Regions from separate parts of the Streptomyces sp. PH9007 genome, predicted to be linked through region 1. Evidence: riboswitches for the same ligand, from Rfam matches in the RefSeq annotation. Region 1 holds a riboswitch; the other holds the start of a gene.
The links. Region 1 has a riboswitch for cyclic di-AMP ahead of ACTFAP_RS09670 (transglycosylase family protein). Riboswitches for the same ligand answer to the same signal wherever they lie in the genome.
Positions count from the first base shown of each region.

Region 2: it holds a riboswitch for cyclic di-AMP, as region 1 does, so the genes downstream of both, ACTFAP_RS15700 (M23 family metallopeptidase) here and ACTFAP_RS09670 (transglycosylase family protein) in region 1, are expected to answer to the same signal.

Region 1 covers NZ_CM187440.1:2,153,394-2,160,413, forward strand. Annotated here, with positions in the region: gene ACTFAP_RS09660 (FtsB family cell division protein) at 1-476, opposite strand, end outside; gene eno (phosphopyruvate hydratase) at 571-1,851, opposite strand; gene ACTFAP_RS09670 (transglycosylase family protein) at 2,123-2,812, opposite strand; cyclic di-AMP (ydaO/yuaA leader) riboswitch at 2,816-2,961, opposite strand; gene ACTFAP_RS09675 (transglycosylase family protein) at 3,304-4,272, opposite strand; gene ACTFAP_RS09680 (cytochrome P450 family protein) at 4,515-5,765, opposite strand; gene ACTFAP_RS09685 (histidine kinase) at 5,776-7,020, opposite strand, start outside.
Region 2 covers NZ_CM187440.1:3,429,028-3,436,047, reverse strand. Annotated here, with positions in the region: gene ACTFAP_RS15715 (ATP-binding protein) at 1-1,155, opposite strand, end outside; gene ACTFAP_RS15710 (very short patch repair endonuclease) at 1,836-2,285, opposite strand; gene ACTFAP_RS15705 (aldo/keto reductase) at 2,352-3,281, opposite strand; gene ACTFAP_RS15700 (M23 family metallopeptidase) at 3,365-4,360, opposite strand; cyclic di-AMP (ydaO/yuaA leader) riboswitch at 4,370-4,519, opposite strand; gene ACTFAP_RS15695 (extracellular solute-binding protein) at 4,738-6,126, opposite strand; gene ACTFAP_RS15690 (caspase, EACC1-associated type) at 6,126-7,020, opposite strand, start outside.

The DNA.
Region 1 (7,020 bases):
TCGACGCCGTCCCACAGATTGTCGTACCAAGGGCGGTTGGCGGGCGCGCTCCGGTTGCGGAGCCGCTCCTGATCGCCGTCCTCCTGGGCGCCGGGCGGGGCGGGGAGGATGTAGCCGGTCTCCCCCGGGCGTACGTAGTGCAGATGACGGCGCGCCTGCTGCTCCACGAACGCCGGGTCCTGCCAGCGGGCCTTCTCGTCCCGCAGCTCCTCCACGCGTTCCTCGGCGTCCTGTGCCTTGCGCCGCTCGTCGCCGATCTCCGAGCGCTGCGAGACGTACTCGCGCAGCGGGTAGGCGAGCGCCACGATCAGGGCGCAGATGACCAGCGCCAGCAGCGCCGCCCGGCCGGTGAGCCGGCTGCGGCGCACAGGGCGGCGCAGCCGCCGGTTCTGTGCCCGGTAGACCCGGGCCGCGGCCTGTTCGCCCAGCGCCCTGATCCGGGTCGCGGTGGAGAACCGGTCCCGGTCCGCCGCCACATCAGCCTCCCCGTCACGCCGTCCCGCACCAACAGCTGTCCCCGCCACCGTACGGGACGGGTGGCGGGGACGGTGGCACCGGCGGCCGGGGTTGTCAGCCCTGGAAGCGCGGGAAGGCGCTGCGGCCCGCGTAGACGGCCGCGTCGTCCAGGATCTCCTCGATCCGCATCAGCTGGTTGTACTTGGCGACCCGCTCGGAGCGCGCCGGGGCACCGGTCTTGATCTGGCCGCAGTTGGTGGCGACGGCCAGGTCGGCGATGGTGACGTCCTCGGTCTCGCCGGAGCGGTGCGACATCATGCAGCGGTAGCCGTTGCGCTGGGCCAGCTCGACGGCGTCCAGGGTCTCGGTCAGCGAACCGATCTGGTTGACCTTCACCAGCAGCGCGTTGGCGGTGCCGGAGTCGATGCCGCGCTGGAGGCGCTCGGGGTTGGTGACGAACAGGTCGTCGCCGACGATCTGCACCTTGTCGCCCAGCTGGACGGTGAGGGTGTGCCAGCCCTCCCAGTCGTCCTCGTGCAGCGGGTCCTCGATGGAGACCAGCGGGTACGCCTCGACCAGCTCGGCGTAGTACGCGGTCATCTCCTCGGCGGTGCGGGTCTTGCCCTCGAAGGTGTAGACGCCGTCGCTGTAGAACTCGCTGGCGGCCACGTCCAGGGCGAGCGCGATGTCCTGGCCGGGGGTGTAGCCGGCCTTCTGGATGGCCTCGATGATCAGGTCGAGGGCCTCGCGGTTGGAGTCGAGGTTCGGGGCGAAGCCGCCCTCGTCGCCAAGGCCCGTGGACAGCCCGCGCTCCTTGAGCACGGACTTGAGGGTGTGGTACGTCTCGGCGCCCCAGCGCACGGCCTCCGAGAAGGACTCGGCGCCGATCGGGGCGATCATGAACTCCTGGATGTCGACGTTGGAGTCCGCGTGCGAACCGCCGTTGAGGATGTTCATCATCGGCACCGGCAGCAGGTGCGCGTTGGGGCCGCCCAGGTAGCGGAAGAGCGGCAGGTCGCGGGACTCGGACGCGGCGTGCGCCACGGCCAGCGAGACGCCGAGGATGGCGTTGGCGCCGAGCGAGGACTTGTCGGCGGTGGCGTCGAGGTCGAACATCGCCTGGTCGATGAGGCGCTGCTCGGTGGCGTCATAGCCGACCAGCTCGGGGCCGATCTGCTCGATGACGGCCAGCACGGCCTTCTCCACGCCCTTGCCCTGGTAGCGGCCGGCGTCTCCGTCGCGCAGCTCCAGCGCCTCGAAGGCTCCGGTGGAGGCGCCCGAGGGGACAGCGGCGCGGCCGGTACTGCTGTCGTCGAGGCCAACCTCGACCTCGACCGTGGGGTTGCCTCGCGAGTCGAGGATCTCGCGGGCTACGACGACGTCGATGGACGGCACAAGGTTCTCCTTCGTCTGGACGGACGTCTGTCTTATGGCGTCTTGAAACCCTCTGAGCCTAACCGGCTCCCGTCGCGCCACCGCTCACAAGCTCGCCACAAACTGTGCCGCTGGGGGTGTTGTCGCTGGTCAGAGATGGTTTTCCGGCCAGGCATCTTTTTGTTTACGAGCGGAAGAAAACCCGGCGCGGGGCGGCTGAACGGCAGGTTGCGCTGCCGCTCGCCACCCCGCGCCGGGCGCGAGGATCGTTTCGCCGGTCCTTCGGGTCAGCTCACAGGGCGAGCTGCTGGCCGGGGAAGATCAGGTTGGGGTCGTCACCGACGACCGACTTGTTCTGCTGGTACAGCTGCTGCCAGCTGACGCCGTGGGCGGCGGCGATCTTCGACAGCGAGTCGCCGGCCACCACCGTGTAGGTGTCGCCGGACGCCACGGGGGCGCTCTCGTCGGTGTTCTCGGTGGACTGCGGGGCCGGGGCCGGGGCTTCCTCGACCGGGGCCGGGGTCTCCTCGACCGGGGCCTCCTGCGCCGGGGCGGGTGCCTCGGTGGTGGCGCCGGCGTCCGGGTTCACCTCGGCGGCCGGGCCGCCGGCGGACAGACCCGCACGGGCGCCGCACACCGGCCAGGCGCCGGGGCCCTGCATGGACAGCAGCTGCTCGGCGGTGGCGATCTGCTGCTCCTTGGTGGCCTGGTCGGCCTGCGGGGCGTACTGGGTGCCCCCGGCCGCCGCCCACGAGGAGTTCGAGAACTGCAGGCCACCGTAGTAGCCGTTGCCGGTGTTGATGGACCAGTCGCCGCCCGACTCGCACTGGGCGACGGCGTCCCAGGTGTCCACGGAGGCGGCCTGGGCGCCGGTGGCACCGATCAGGGGGATGGCGACGGCGGCACCGGTGACGCCGGCGGCGGCCGCGAGACGGGTGGGCTTGGAGGGGCGGCGGTGACGGCCCTTACCGGAGAACAGCATGACGATCCTTCTCACCGGACGCCTGCGAGGTGAGCTGTCGGGTTCGGGTCAGTGAGTTGCCCGGCCGGGACGGACGGATCCGTCCCGGCTTCACCCCAAGCCGCCCCGGGTCCGGCCCGTTCCGGGGAACGGATCGGTCTCGGTACGGCGTTCCGCCGCCCGGCCGCCTGACGGCCGCCGGGTGACGGACTGGGTCCCCCGCTCCTGCCAAGCGGTTGTGGCGCAGTGGTGGTCCCCCGGCCGGCGGCAGGATTCGGCGTACGGCCAGGGCGCCCGGTGTGTAAATCCGAGCGCTGGACACTAAACACAGGCCGACTAACGATTCAAGAACGATGAAGATCGCGGCGCGGCCTGGGCTTGACTCCGAACGGGGGATGTCTCCGCAGGTCAACGGGGAATCGGACAGTGCGGACCAGTCGGGCGGCATTGCCGCATAACGAGACGATGGTCACACTTAACACGGTACGGAAGTCGCCGCCCGCATCCGCCCTTTATGCGCCCTTTCCGCCCAACTCAAGCTGCAGACCCGGGACTATATAGTCAGGGTTGTCCCCAATGACCGATTCGTTCGCCTGGTAGAGCGCCGGCCAACCACCGTCCACCGTGAGCGCGTCGGCGATCTCCGAGAGCGTGTCGCCGGTGAGGACCTCGTACGCGCCGGACGCGGCGTCGTCCGCCACGGCCGCCTCGGCGTCCTCCTCGGAGGTTTCGCCGGTGGCCGGGTCGGTGCGCTCCCCGTCGCGGTCCGCGGGGCGTTCGGCGTGCCGTCCGGTGCCGTCGGTGTTCTCACCCGGCTGGGCGTCCGACTCGGGCGCGGCCTCACCCCGGTGGCGGCCGGAGCCGGAGCCGGAACCGCCGTCCGTGCCGGTGTCGGCGGCGGAGCCGCCGTCCCGCTCGCCGGCGTCGGCGTCGGCGTCCGCCGTCTCGTCCGTGGCCTTGTCGGCGGGCTTCCCGGTGCTCTTGTCCGTGGCCCCGTCGGCCGCCGCGTCCCGCGTCGCGTCCGCGCCGGAGCCGGTGGCCTTCTCGTCCTCGGTGTCCGCCGCCGTCTCCTCGGGGAGGACCTCGCCGATGCCGCTCTCGGTGGCGCCGGGCACCTCGGCGGTGGCGTCCGTCTCCTCCTGGCCGCCGGCGCGGTACTCCTGCCACAGACCGGTGGTCACGGCACAACCGGGGAACGCGGCCTTGCCCTGCGCCGCCAGCATCCGCTCGGCGACCGTGATCTGCTGCGCCCGCGAGGCGAGGTCGGGTCGCTTGGCGAAGTCGGTGCCGCCGTGGGCCTCCCACTGCGCCAGCGGGATCTGGAACCCGCCGTAGTAGCCGTTGCCGGTGTTGGCGGTCCACACCCCGTCGCTCTCGCACGCGGCGGCGGCGTCCCAGGTCTCGGGGGTCACGGCGTTGGCGGACGTGGCGCCCAGCAGTGGCAGGGCGATGCCCGCTCCGGTGACTCCCGCGGCCACCACGAAAGCGGGGGCCTGCTTGGGACGACGATGACGACCTGTGCCGGAGCGCATGTGACTGCCTCTCGTGCGAATGACATGGAAACGGTGGTGCGGTACTGCGGTGCTGCGGTGTGCTGCGGTGTGCTGCGGTGTGCTGCGTACTGTCCGGCCGCTGTGGCGCGGTGGTGCAGTTGAGCGCAGAACCTAGCCCGCCCTCCGGTGCGATCACAAGCTGATCCCACCGAGATCACATACAGATCACACTACTGACTCTGCGTCACATGGCTGGATGTGAACTCTACCGGCAGTGAGCGGAGCCCTCGCATGATGAGCCCACCGCGCCACCGCAGATCCTCAGGATCCACCGCAAGCCGGATATCCGGCAGTTCGCTCAGCAGCATCCCGATCGCCGCCCGCCCCTCCAGCCGCGCCAGCGGCGCCCCCAGGCAGTAGTGGATGCCGTGCCCGTACCCCAGATGCTGGTTGTCGCGCCGGGCCAGATCCAGCACATCGGGCCGCTCGAACCGGCGCGGATCGCGGTCCGCGCCGGCCAGCACCACCAGCACCGGATCGCCCCGCTCCACCCGCTGCCCGCCCAGCACGAGCGGCTCCCGCGCGAACCGCCACGTCGCCAGCTCCACCGGGCCGTCGTACCGCAGCAGCTCCTCCACCGCGCTCGCCAGCAGCGCCTCCTCCCCCGCCGCCAGCGACCGGCGCAGATCGGCCAGTTCCGCGGGGTGGCGCAGCAGCGTGTACAGGCCATTGCCGATGAGGTTGACCGTGGTCTCGAACCCGGCGAACAGGAGGATGAAGGACATCGCGGCCGCCTCGTCCTCCGTCAGATGTTCGCCGTGGTCGGAGGCGCGGATCAGGTCGGAGATCAGATCGTCCCCCAGATCGGCGCGCTTACGGTGGATCAGGTCGCCGAGATAGGCCCGCATCCGCTTCACCGAGCGCCCGACTCCGCCCCGCTTTCCCGACGGATGCAGCATCATCCCGGCCCAGTCGCGGAAGTCGTCCTGGTCCTCCCGGGGGACGCCGAGCATGTCGCAGATGGCGTAGATCGGCAGCGGGAAGGCGAACTCATGAATCAGGTCCGCCTCGCCCCGCCCCGCGAAGGAGGCGATCAGCGAGCCGGTCAGCTCCCGCACCCGCGGCTCGAAGGCCGCCACCCGGCGCGGGGTGAACGCCTTCGCCACCAGCCGGCGCAGCCGGGTGTGATCGGGCGGATCGATGTTCAGCAGGTGCGTCATGACATTGGCGCCGCGCTCCCCCGGGATGCCCACCCGGCCGCTGTGGTGCGCCTGCGCGCTGTGCCGGTCGGGGTTCTTGCTCAGCCGCGGGTCGGCCAGCGCCGCGCGGGCGTCCGCGTACCGGGTGACCAGCCAGGCCGCCACCCCGCTGGGCAGCTCCGCCTTGTACACCGGGGCGTTCTCCCGCAACCAGGCGTACGCGGGGTACGGGTCGGCGCCGAATTCCCGGCTGAAGAGGGGAGGGGAGGGAGTCGTCTGCACCCGTACGACGCTACGACGCGAGTCCGACACCGGGTGCGGCCGGGGACCTGTCCCGGTCCGGAATGACCGCCGAGACCCGGAAACCGCCCCCGTCCAGCGGCCCCGACACGAACCCGCCGCCCAGCGCGGTGACCCGCTCCCGCATGCCCAGCAGCCCGTTGCCGCCGGAGGGCAGCGCCGCCGGCGCGCCGTGCGGGCCGCCGCCCAGCGGGGCCTCGTTCAGCACCTGCACCGCCACCTCGCCGTCGCGGTGCGCCAGCCGCACCCGCGCGGCGGCGCCGGCCGCGTGCTTGTGCACATTGGTCAGCGCCTCCTGCACCACCCGGTACGCGGTCGACTCCACCTGCGCCGCGTAACCGCGCGGCTCCCCCTCCACCGACAGCTCCACGGCCATCCCGGCCGCCCGGGACTGGTCGACCAGCGAGGCCACCTCGCTCAGCCGCGGGCCCCGCGCGCCGCGCCGCCCGGCCGCCGCGATCTCCGCGAGCCGGGCCGCCGCGTCGGCCGCGCTCTCCGGCTCGCCGCCCGCCGCGCCCGCAGCACCCGCCGCCTCGCGCGGCTTCTCCTCGGCCCGCAGCACACCCAGCATCGTCCGCAGCTCGGTCAGCGCCTGCCGCCCCATGTCCGCGACCAGGCCCGCGTTCTTCGCCGCCTTGTCCGGATCCTTGGGCGCCACCGCCTGCAGCGCCGCCGCGTGCACCACCATGAGGGACACCCGGTGCGCCACCACGTCGTGCATCTCGCGGGCGATCCGGCGCCGCTCCTCGCCGCGCGCCCACTCGGCGCGTTCCTCGGCGCGCTCGGCGAGCAGCCCCAGTTCCCGCTCCAGACCGTCCGCGCGGTCGCGCAGCGACTCCACCAGCCGGCGCCTGGCGCGGACGTACATCCCCAGCAGCACCGGCGGCAGCGTGGTGGCCACCGCGAAGAGCGCCGCCACGAACGGCTTGAACCACATCGGTATCGGCTGCTCGCGCAGCCCGGCGTCCTGTTCGATGAGCAGGAACGTCACCAGGGCGGTGCCCACGCACACCATGGACGCCATGACCCCGATGATCCGGCGCGGCACCTCGGTGGTGGCCAGCGTGTACAGGCCCACCGCCGCCATGCCCATGCCCATCTGGGCGGGCAGCACCGCGATGGACACCAGGATCACCGCCAGCGGCCAGCGCCGCCTGACCAGCAGCACGGACCCGGCCAGCCCCCCGAACAGCGCGGTGGGCACCACCGGCAACCCCGTACGGCCGGCGAAGACGAC
Region 2 (7,020 bases), 1.3 Mb from region 1:
GATCCGGCCATCGTGACGCTTCACGTTCCAGGCGAACTTCAGGGGGCTACCATGCGCTCGCGACACCACCTGACCACGTTGTCGTGCGGAACGTGAGGCGGCCTCACGGGTGTACCTGGCGATCCTCTCCAAGTGACGACGCAAGGAGACGGGGGGAACCACGCTCGCCTTGCGCACATCCACGCCCCAGTCGACATCGGTCTCCGCAGGGATGTCCACCGCGATCCGCGCGAGGTTGTATTTCTCCTCGCACCGCAGCCCGCGGATCCCCAGCCAGTCACCGGCCAGGATCAAACGGTCACGTCGGTAGACGTAGAACCCCTGCTGCCCCAGCCATCCCCTGGGCCCGGCAGCCGACTCATACTCGGCCCCCGAGAGGCGCTGGGCTGTCGGGAGGACGAAGGGCTCCACGCGCACCGACTCCGATCCCAGCGGCAACGGTTCCCAGGGGACCCGCTGTACCGATGGGTGCGTGGACAGGAACGGGTCCCAGGGGGAAAGTTCGGAGCCGCGCACCCGGATCCGGCACCGGGCAGGACGCTGCAGAAAGCGGGCGAAGACCATTGACAGGTGGGCTTGAGTTCGCTCGGCCTCCGTATAGAACTGGGACTGCATCCTTTCGTCGTCACTGGTCACAGCGGTGTTGTGGTAGCCGGAGAGGTGCTCCCAAAGGACGACAGTCCCGTGCTGCATACTTCCTGCGATCCGACGCAGGCGAGTCGTGGTCATGTCGCCGGAGTTACGGAGAAGCCGCCACTCCTTGCAGAGCTCCACGACACCGAGATCCCACGTCCGAACGTGCCAAATCCCGTCCTTGACGGTGGCGACGGTGAGCTTGCGGCACTGGGAGAAGGAAGCGGACTTCAACCCCACCCCGAAACGGCCGAGATCCGTGGCGCTCCGCTCGGTGGACGGGCCGCGGGCCGCCACCGTCATGGCGGTCACCAGCTCCGGCTCCGTCATCCCCCTGCCGTCGTCCGTCACCGCAATCCAGGAACCCGGTCCATCCCATGTGAAGTCGATGTCAATGTTCTTGGCCTCTGCCGAGATGCTGTTGTCCACGAGATCTGCGACGGCGGCAGGAAGGGAGTAGCCGAGTGAACTGAGGGACGCCACCATGCCGGCAGGGTCGGGAGCAGCAACGTCGAACTCCATCTTTTTTACGCTCCGTACCCGGTCAGCCCTGTGCGGTCGATTCGTCTGTGTGCTCTGCGCAGCGGCATGTGACAGGACTTCTCAAGCCTCGTACGAGGATGCGCTGCCTCGTCCCACCCCAACCGAAATCCCCCTCGGCGCATGGTACCGAAAGGTGCTTGTCTGGTGAAGGCCATCTCTTCGGAGCGCTGTCCCCCGGCTTCGCGAGGCATAACGCAAAAGCCGTTGAGTCACCTTGGCCAGCCTGGCGATTGAGACCTCCAGGCCCCTCCAGGATTTCAGAGAAGGTGCGGTGGCCAGAACGACTACTGCTGGCGGTTGTTGGACGAGAACCGCGAACTCACTACTGCCAGCCATCGAGCAAGATGGGTGCGAACCCCGCCCAGTAGCGATGGAGAAATTGGTGGCTGTGTTCATGAACTCCTCGGGGATGGCAACAGCGCCACCCCAGCAGGTCTGAGCGTGCTTGCAGGACCTCCCCTTCAAGTTCACCCGTCCATTCGCAGGCGGCGGGGACGCTGTTGGTGACTTCAACTCCTCAAGCGCCATGGATGCTGTGGCGACCTTCGGGGAAGCCTTCACTGTCAGACTGGTCTCCTCGTACGTCTCACATATGAACGTCGGTCATTTCCCTGTCCGGAGGTGCGAGGCAGATCAAGATCTCTCCCTCATTCTTGTTGTCATTCGCCCGCCCCGCGGGCAGCCACCACTTGGGCGATCCGGACGGCCACCGCATCCGGCTTCTCGTGCTCCCAGAAGCGCAGCACCCTCCAGCCCTCGGCGGACAATCGCTCGGTCGTCTCCCGGTCCCGGTTGATGTTCTTGTCGAGTTTCTGGCGCCACCAGTCCTTGTTCGCCTTCGGCTGCGTCGCGTGTTCGGGGCAACCGTGCCAGAAGCAGCCGTCCACGAATACGGCGACCTTGGGGCCCGGGAAGGCGATGTCGATGGTTCGACGGGACATCCCGGGCACCTTCCGGTGCAGGCGGTATCGGTGCCCGGTGGCGTGGAGAAGACGACGGATCGCCAGCTCGGGACCGGTGTTGCGGCTGGCCTGCCGGCTCATGCGGGAGGAGACCGCGGCGGAGGACGGCGTGGGGCGCGGATCGGCGCTCCGCGATCCCTCGTTCACGCGCCCTCCAGTTCTCGGCCACAACGGACCGAACGATCGTATGTGATCGTCCACCCACCGGCTTCCTCAGGCCGAGGCGTTTGTCAGGGTCGTGAGGTCTGTTTCCGTGAGGGTCACGGTGGTGGACTTCAGGAGTGGGGGGAGTTGGTCGGGGGTGCGGGCGCTGGCGATGGGGGCGGTGATGGTGGGGCGGGCCGCCAGCCAGGAGAGGGCGATGGTGGAGAGTTCGGTGTTGTGGGCCGTCGCCACCTCGTCCAGGGCCGACAGCACGGCGCGGCCCCGGTCCGTGTCCAGGTGGCGGGAGGCCGCGGTCGAGCGGGCGCTGGTGACGGGGGCGCCGGGGCGGTACTTGCCGGTCAGGAAGCCGCTGGCCAGGGCCGAGTACGGCATGACCGCCAGCCCGTGGCGGGTGGCCAGGTCGGCGAGGGGGCCTTCGTAGCTGTCCCGGGACATCAGGTTGTAGCGGGGCTGGAGGGCCGTGTAGCGGGCCTTGTTCTCCCGGGTGGAGAAGGCCAGCGAGGCCTCCAGGCGGTCCGGGGAGATGTTGGAGGCGCCGATCTCGCGGACCTTGCCCGCGCGGACCAGGTCGTCCAGGGCCGTGATGATCTCCGCGACCTCGACGGACTCGTCGTCGAAGTGGGTGTAGTAGAGGTCGATGTGGTCCACGCCCAGGCGGCGCAGCGAGGCGTCCGCCGCCGCCTTGATGGTGTCGGCCGACAGGCCCATGTGCTCCGGGTGGCGGCCCACCTTGGTGGCCACCACCACGTCGTCGCGCCGGCCGCGGCGCGCCAGCCAGCGGCCGATCACCGTTTCGGACTCGCCGCCGCGGTGGCCCTCCACCCAGGCCGAGTAGGCGTCGGCGGTGTCGATGAAGTTCTCGCCGGCCGCGACGTACGCGTCCAGTACCGCGAAGGATTCGGCCTCGTCCGCCGTCCAGCCGAAGACATTGCCGCCCAGGCAGAGCCCGGACACCTGAAGATCGCCGATGGGGTTCATGGCGGTCAGGGTATGCCGCCGGCCCTGGTGTCGGGGGGAGTCACCAGGGCCGGCGGCGGTGTGGGGGGATGGTCGTTGGCCGGTCAGACCGCCTGGCCCTTGCCACGCAGCCACGCCAGCGGGTCGATCGGGTCACCGCCGCCGGGGCGGACCTCCAGGTGCAGGTGGGGCCCCGAGGAGTTCCCGGTGGAGCCGACCCGGCCGATGGTGTCGCCGGTGTCGACGGACTGTCCCGCGGTGACGTTCATCGAGGAGAGGTGGCAGTACCAGAGTTCGGTGCCGTCCTCCTGCTCGATGATGATGCGGTAGCCGTACGAGCCGGCCCAGGCGGCTTCCTTGACGGTGCCGGTGTGCACGTTCTTCACGGGGGTGCCGGTGGGGGCGGCGAAGTCGGTCCCGGTGTGGGTCGAGGACCACATGGAGCCGCTGGCGCCGAAGCCGGAGGACAGCGTGTAGCTGGTGAGGGGGAGGGTGTAGCTGGCGCGCAGTTCGGCGAGGCGGCGCTCCTCCTCCAGGCGCTGACGCTCTTCCTCGGCCTCGCGCTGCCGCTGCTCCTCGGCGAGCCGCTCGGCCTCGGCGAGTTCGGCGGCGGCGGCGACGGCGTCGCTCTGCGCGCTGGCCAGGACCTGGGCGTGCTCGGCGGCCTGGGCGGTGGCTTCCTGTTCCTCGGCCTGCTGGAGGATGCGGGCGCGCAGCGCCTCGCCGGCGTCCTGGGCCTCGGTGAACGCGGTCACCGAGGTGGTGTCCTGCACCTCCGGCTCGCTCTCCGGGGAGGAGATCAGGTCGCCGAGGACGGGGATCTGGTCGGGGATGGAGCGCACGGAGTCGAGGCCGGGTACGGAACCCGTGCCGCCCTCCTGGGCGGTGGCCATGCCGCCGGCACCGACGGCGGCGAACATGCCGACGCCGAGGACCGCGCGGCTGCGTGCCATGGTGCCGCCACGCTGCCGGGCGACCCGGTGCCGGCCGCGCACGGGGCGCAGGGTCTCGGCGCTGGGGTTCCACTCGGTACGGGGCTCGTCCTCGATGGTCTGCGGCCCGTAGTAGGCGGGGTGGGACCCGTGCGGGTTCGACGCCACGGAGGCGTTCTCCTTTCCTTCCTTCGCCGACCGGGTTAGCTGACGGGTTCGGAGCAGGAAGGTCTCCTACGGACGGTGGGCCGTCCGATGCACCCCAAGTGGTGGTTCCCCGGTTCCCGGCGCGCTGGTGGCGTGCCGTGGATTAGGCGGTACAGCACGACCGCCGTCTTGGCGACGGCGGAGACGACCGCGCTGCGTTATCGAACGTTAATAGACGGCCCGCCGTAATTCCAAGTGGATCCGGGAATTGAGTCAGGCACTTTCCCCCCTCAAACAGGTGTGGATCATGGCAAATTACCCCATAGATTTTTGTTGCTGCCATGGCAAGTGTTTCTGACGGTGTGTCAGTTGTTATCGGAGTGATGTCTTCCGATCACTCACGGTGAAAGGCGTCCCTCCAGTGCGAGCGCCAGCTTCTGGTGCAGCCGCTCCGCCGTCCCCTCCACCGACCCGTTCCCGGCCAGCAGTTGCGCCACCTCCTGCCGCAACTCGCGCGAGAACGCCGGATAGTACGGGCTCGCCGGCCGTGCCCTGGCCTCCTCCAGCGCGCACCACAGCAACTCCGGATACCCCGGCGGCACCTCGCGCACCGCGCCCTCCGCCGGCTCCCCCGGCGCCCGGGGCACCGCCACCGCCGTGACGGCCGCGCAGTCCAGTTCCGTCGGGTCCCCGATGCCGTACGCGTCCCGCAGGGCCGGAGCGAACCCCGCTTCCAGCAGCCTGCGCTGGCTGTCCGGCTCCGCCGTCAGGAAGCGGATCAGCCGCTCGGCGTCCGCCGCCCGCGCGCTGTCGGCCGAGACCGCGAGCGACTGCCCGCCCAGCGCCGCCGCCCCCGGCAGCGGGACCACACCGAAGTCCGCGCCGTCCGGCAGCGTGGCGTCCAGGTGCTGGTACGCGTACGGCCAGTTCCGCATCAGCACCACCCCGGACGGGTCGCCGCCGTCCGTCTCCCCCGTGAACTCGCGCAGCGCGCCGGTCTCGTCCGCCTCCCGGGCGCGTTCGCTCAGCTTGCTGCCGTCCGCGATCCGCAGCAGTTCCCTCAGCCCGCGCCGCAGTTCCTCCTCGCTGCCCCGGTAGCGGCCCCGCTCGTCGGTCAGCTCCACCCCCACGCTCCAGAACGCCTCCAGCACGTTGACCGTCAGCCCCTCGTACGGGCGCAGTTGCGTGACGTACAGCGGGTGTTCCTGGCCGCCCGGCCACTGCGCGATCAGCTCGCCGAGCGTCTCGTGGCCCAGCAGTTCCCCCGGTTCGCGGCCGAGCGCGGTGAGCAGGTCCTGGCGGTAGTAGAGGAGTCCGACGTCGGTGTTGAACGGCACGGCGTACGCCCGCTCGCGCCAGCGGCCCGCCTGTGCGGCCTGGGCCAGGAAGCCGGCGTCCAGCAGGGTGTCGTCCAGCGGACGGATGAGCCCGGCCTCGGCGAACTCCGGTACCCAGGTGGTGTCCAGGTTCAGCACGTCGAAGTCGGCGCTGCCCGACTGGAGCGCGGCGATCAGCTCACTGTGCTGGCCGTCCTCGGTGCGCGGCAGCTCCACCAGCCGGGCCGGGCGGTTGTCCTCGTCCGCGTTCCAGGCGTCGATCAGCGCCTGCCGTACGCCCTCGCCCTCGCGGCTGGTCAGGTCCGCGCCGCTGACCACCACCAGCGGGCGCCCGTCGTCCGGCCGGGCCGGAGTCCGGCCCGGGTCCGGCGCCCCGCTGCACCCGGCCGCCACCGACAGCGCCAGCAGCCCCGACAGTACCCGCGCCCGTACCGCGCGATGCCGCGTCATCACGGCTCCCGGGGCGCGGTCAGGCCCCGCAGGGTCCCGGCGAGCGCCGCCCCCGGCGACCCCGAGCTGTCGAAACACAGGCCGCCCGAGGCGATGAGCATCCGGTTGTACAGGTGCTCGCAGCCGAGCGAGCCGTACGAGACGACAGCGACCGGCGGCGCCGCGTCCGCAGGTACGTCCAGCCGCCCGGCGCTGTCCTCGTCATCGGTGATCAGCACCACCAGCCGGCCCCGGTCCGGCTCTGCGGCGTCCGGCTCCCGCGTCAGCAGCGCGAGGCCCGCCTCCAGCGCCGGGGTGATCGGGGCGTGCCGTTCCACCGGGGCGAGCGCGTCGACCGCCGCCCGTACCCCGTCCGCCCCGTCGTACGGCGCCAGGCCCCGCACCGTATGCACCGGACCGGCGCCGCCGCCCGGTGTCGCCAGCAGCGCGTACCCGTCCTCGGGCCCCAGCACCCCGATCGCCGTCCGCAGCAGCGCCGCGTACTGCGCTTCCCGGGCGTACGAACCCGAGGACACGTCCACCACGAACACCACGTCGCGCGGCCCCTGCCGGCTCTCCTCCGCGCGCAGATACCCGGCCGCCGCCGCCTCGTCCGGCGCCAGCAGCCGGGGCAGCGCGGGCGCGGTCACGAACGCCTCGTGATTCAGCGGCGGCGCCTCGATCAGCGCGCGCCGCTCGTCCCGCGGGTCCCGGAAGCCCTGCGCGCCCAGCGCCCGCGTCCCCTCCGCCGAGCCCAGCCACGCCCCCAGCCGCCCGATCGCCTCCCGCCGCTCCGCGTCGTCGGCGGCGGCGTGCTCCCAGTGCACGGGCACGAACGTCAGATCGAGCGGCGGTACGTCCCGCGGGTAGTACGCCCGGTACCGCTGGTCCCAGGCCAGCTGGTCGAGATGGGCG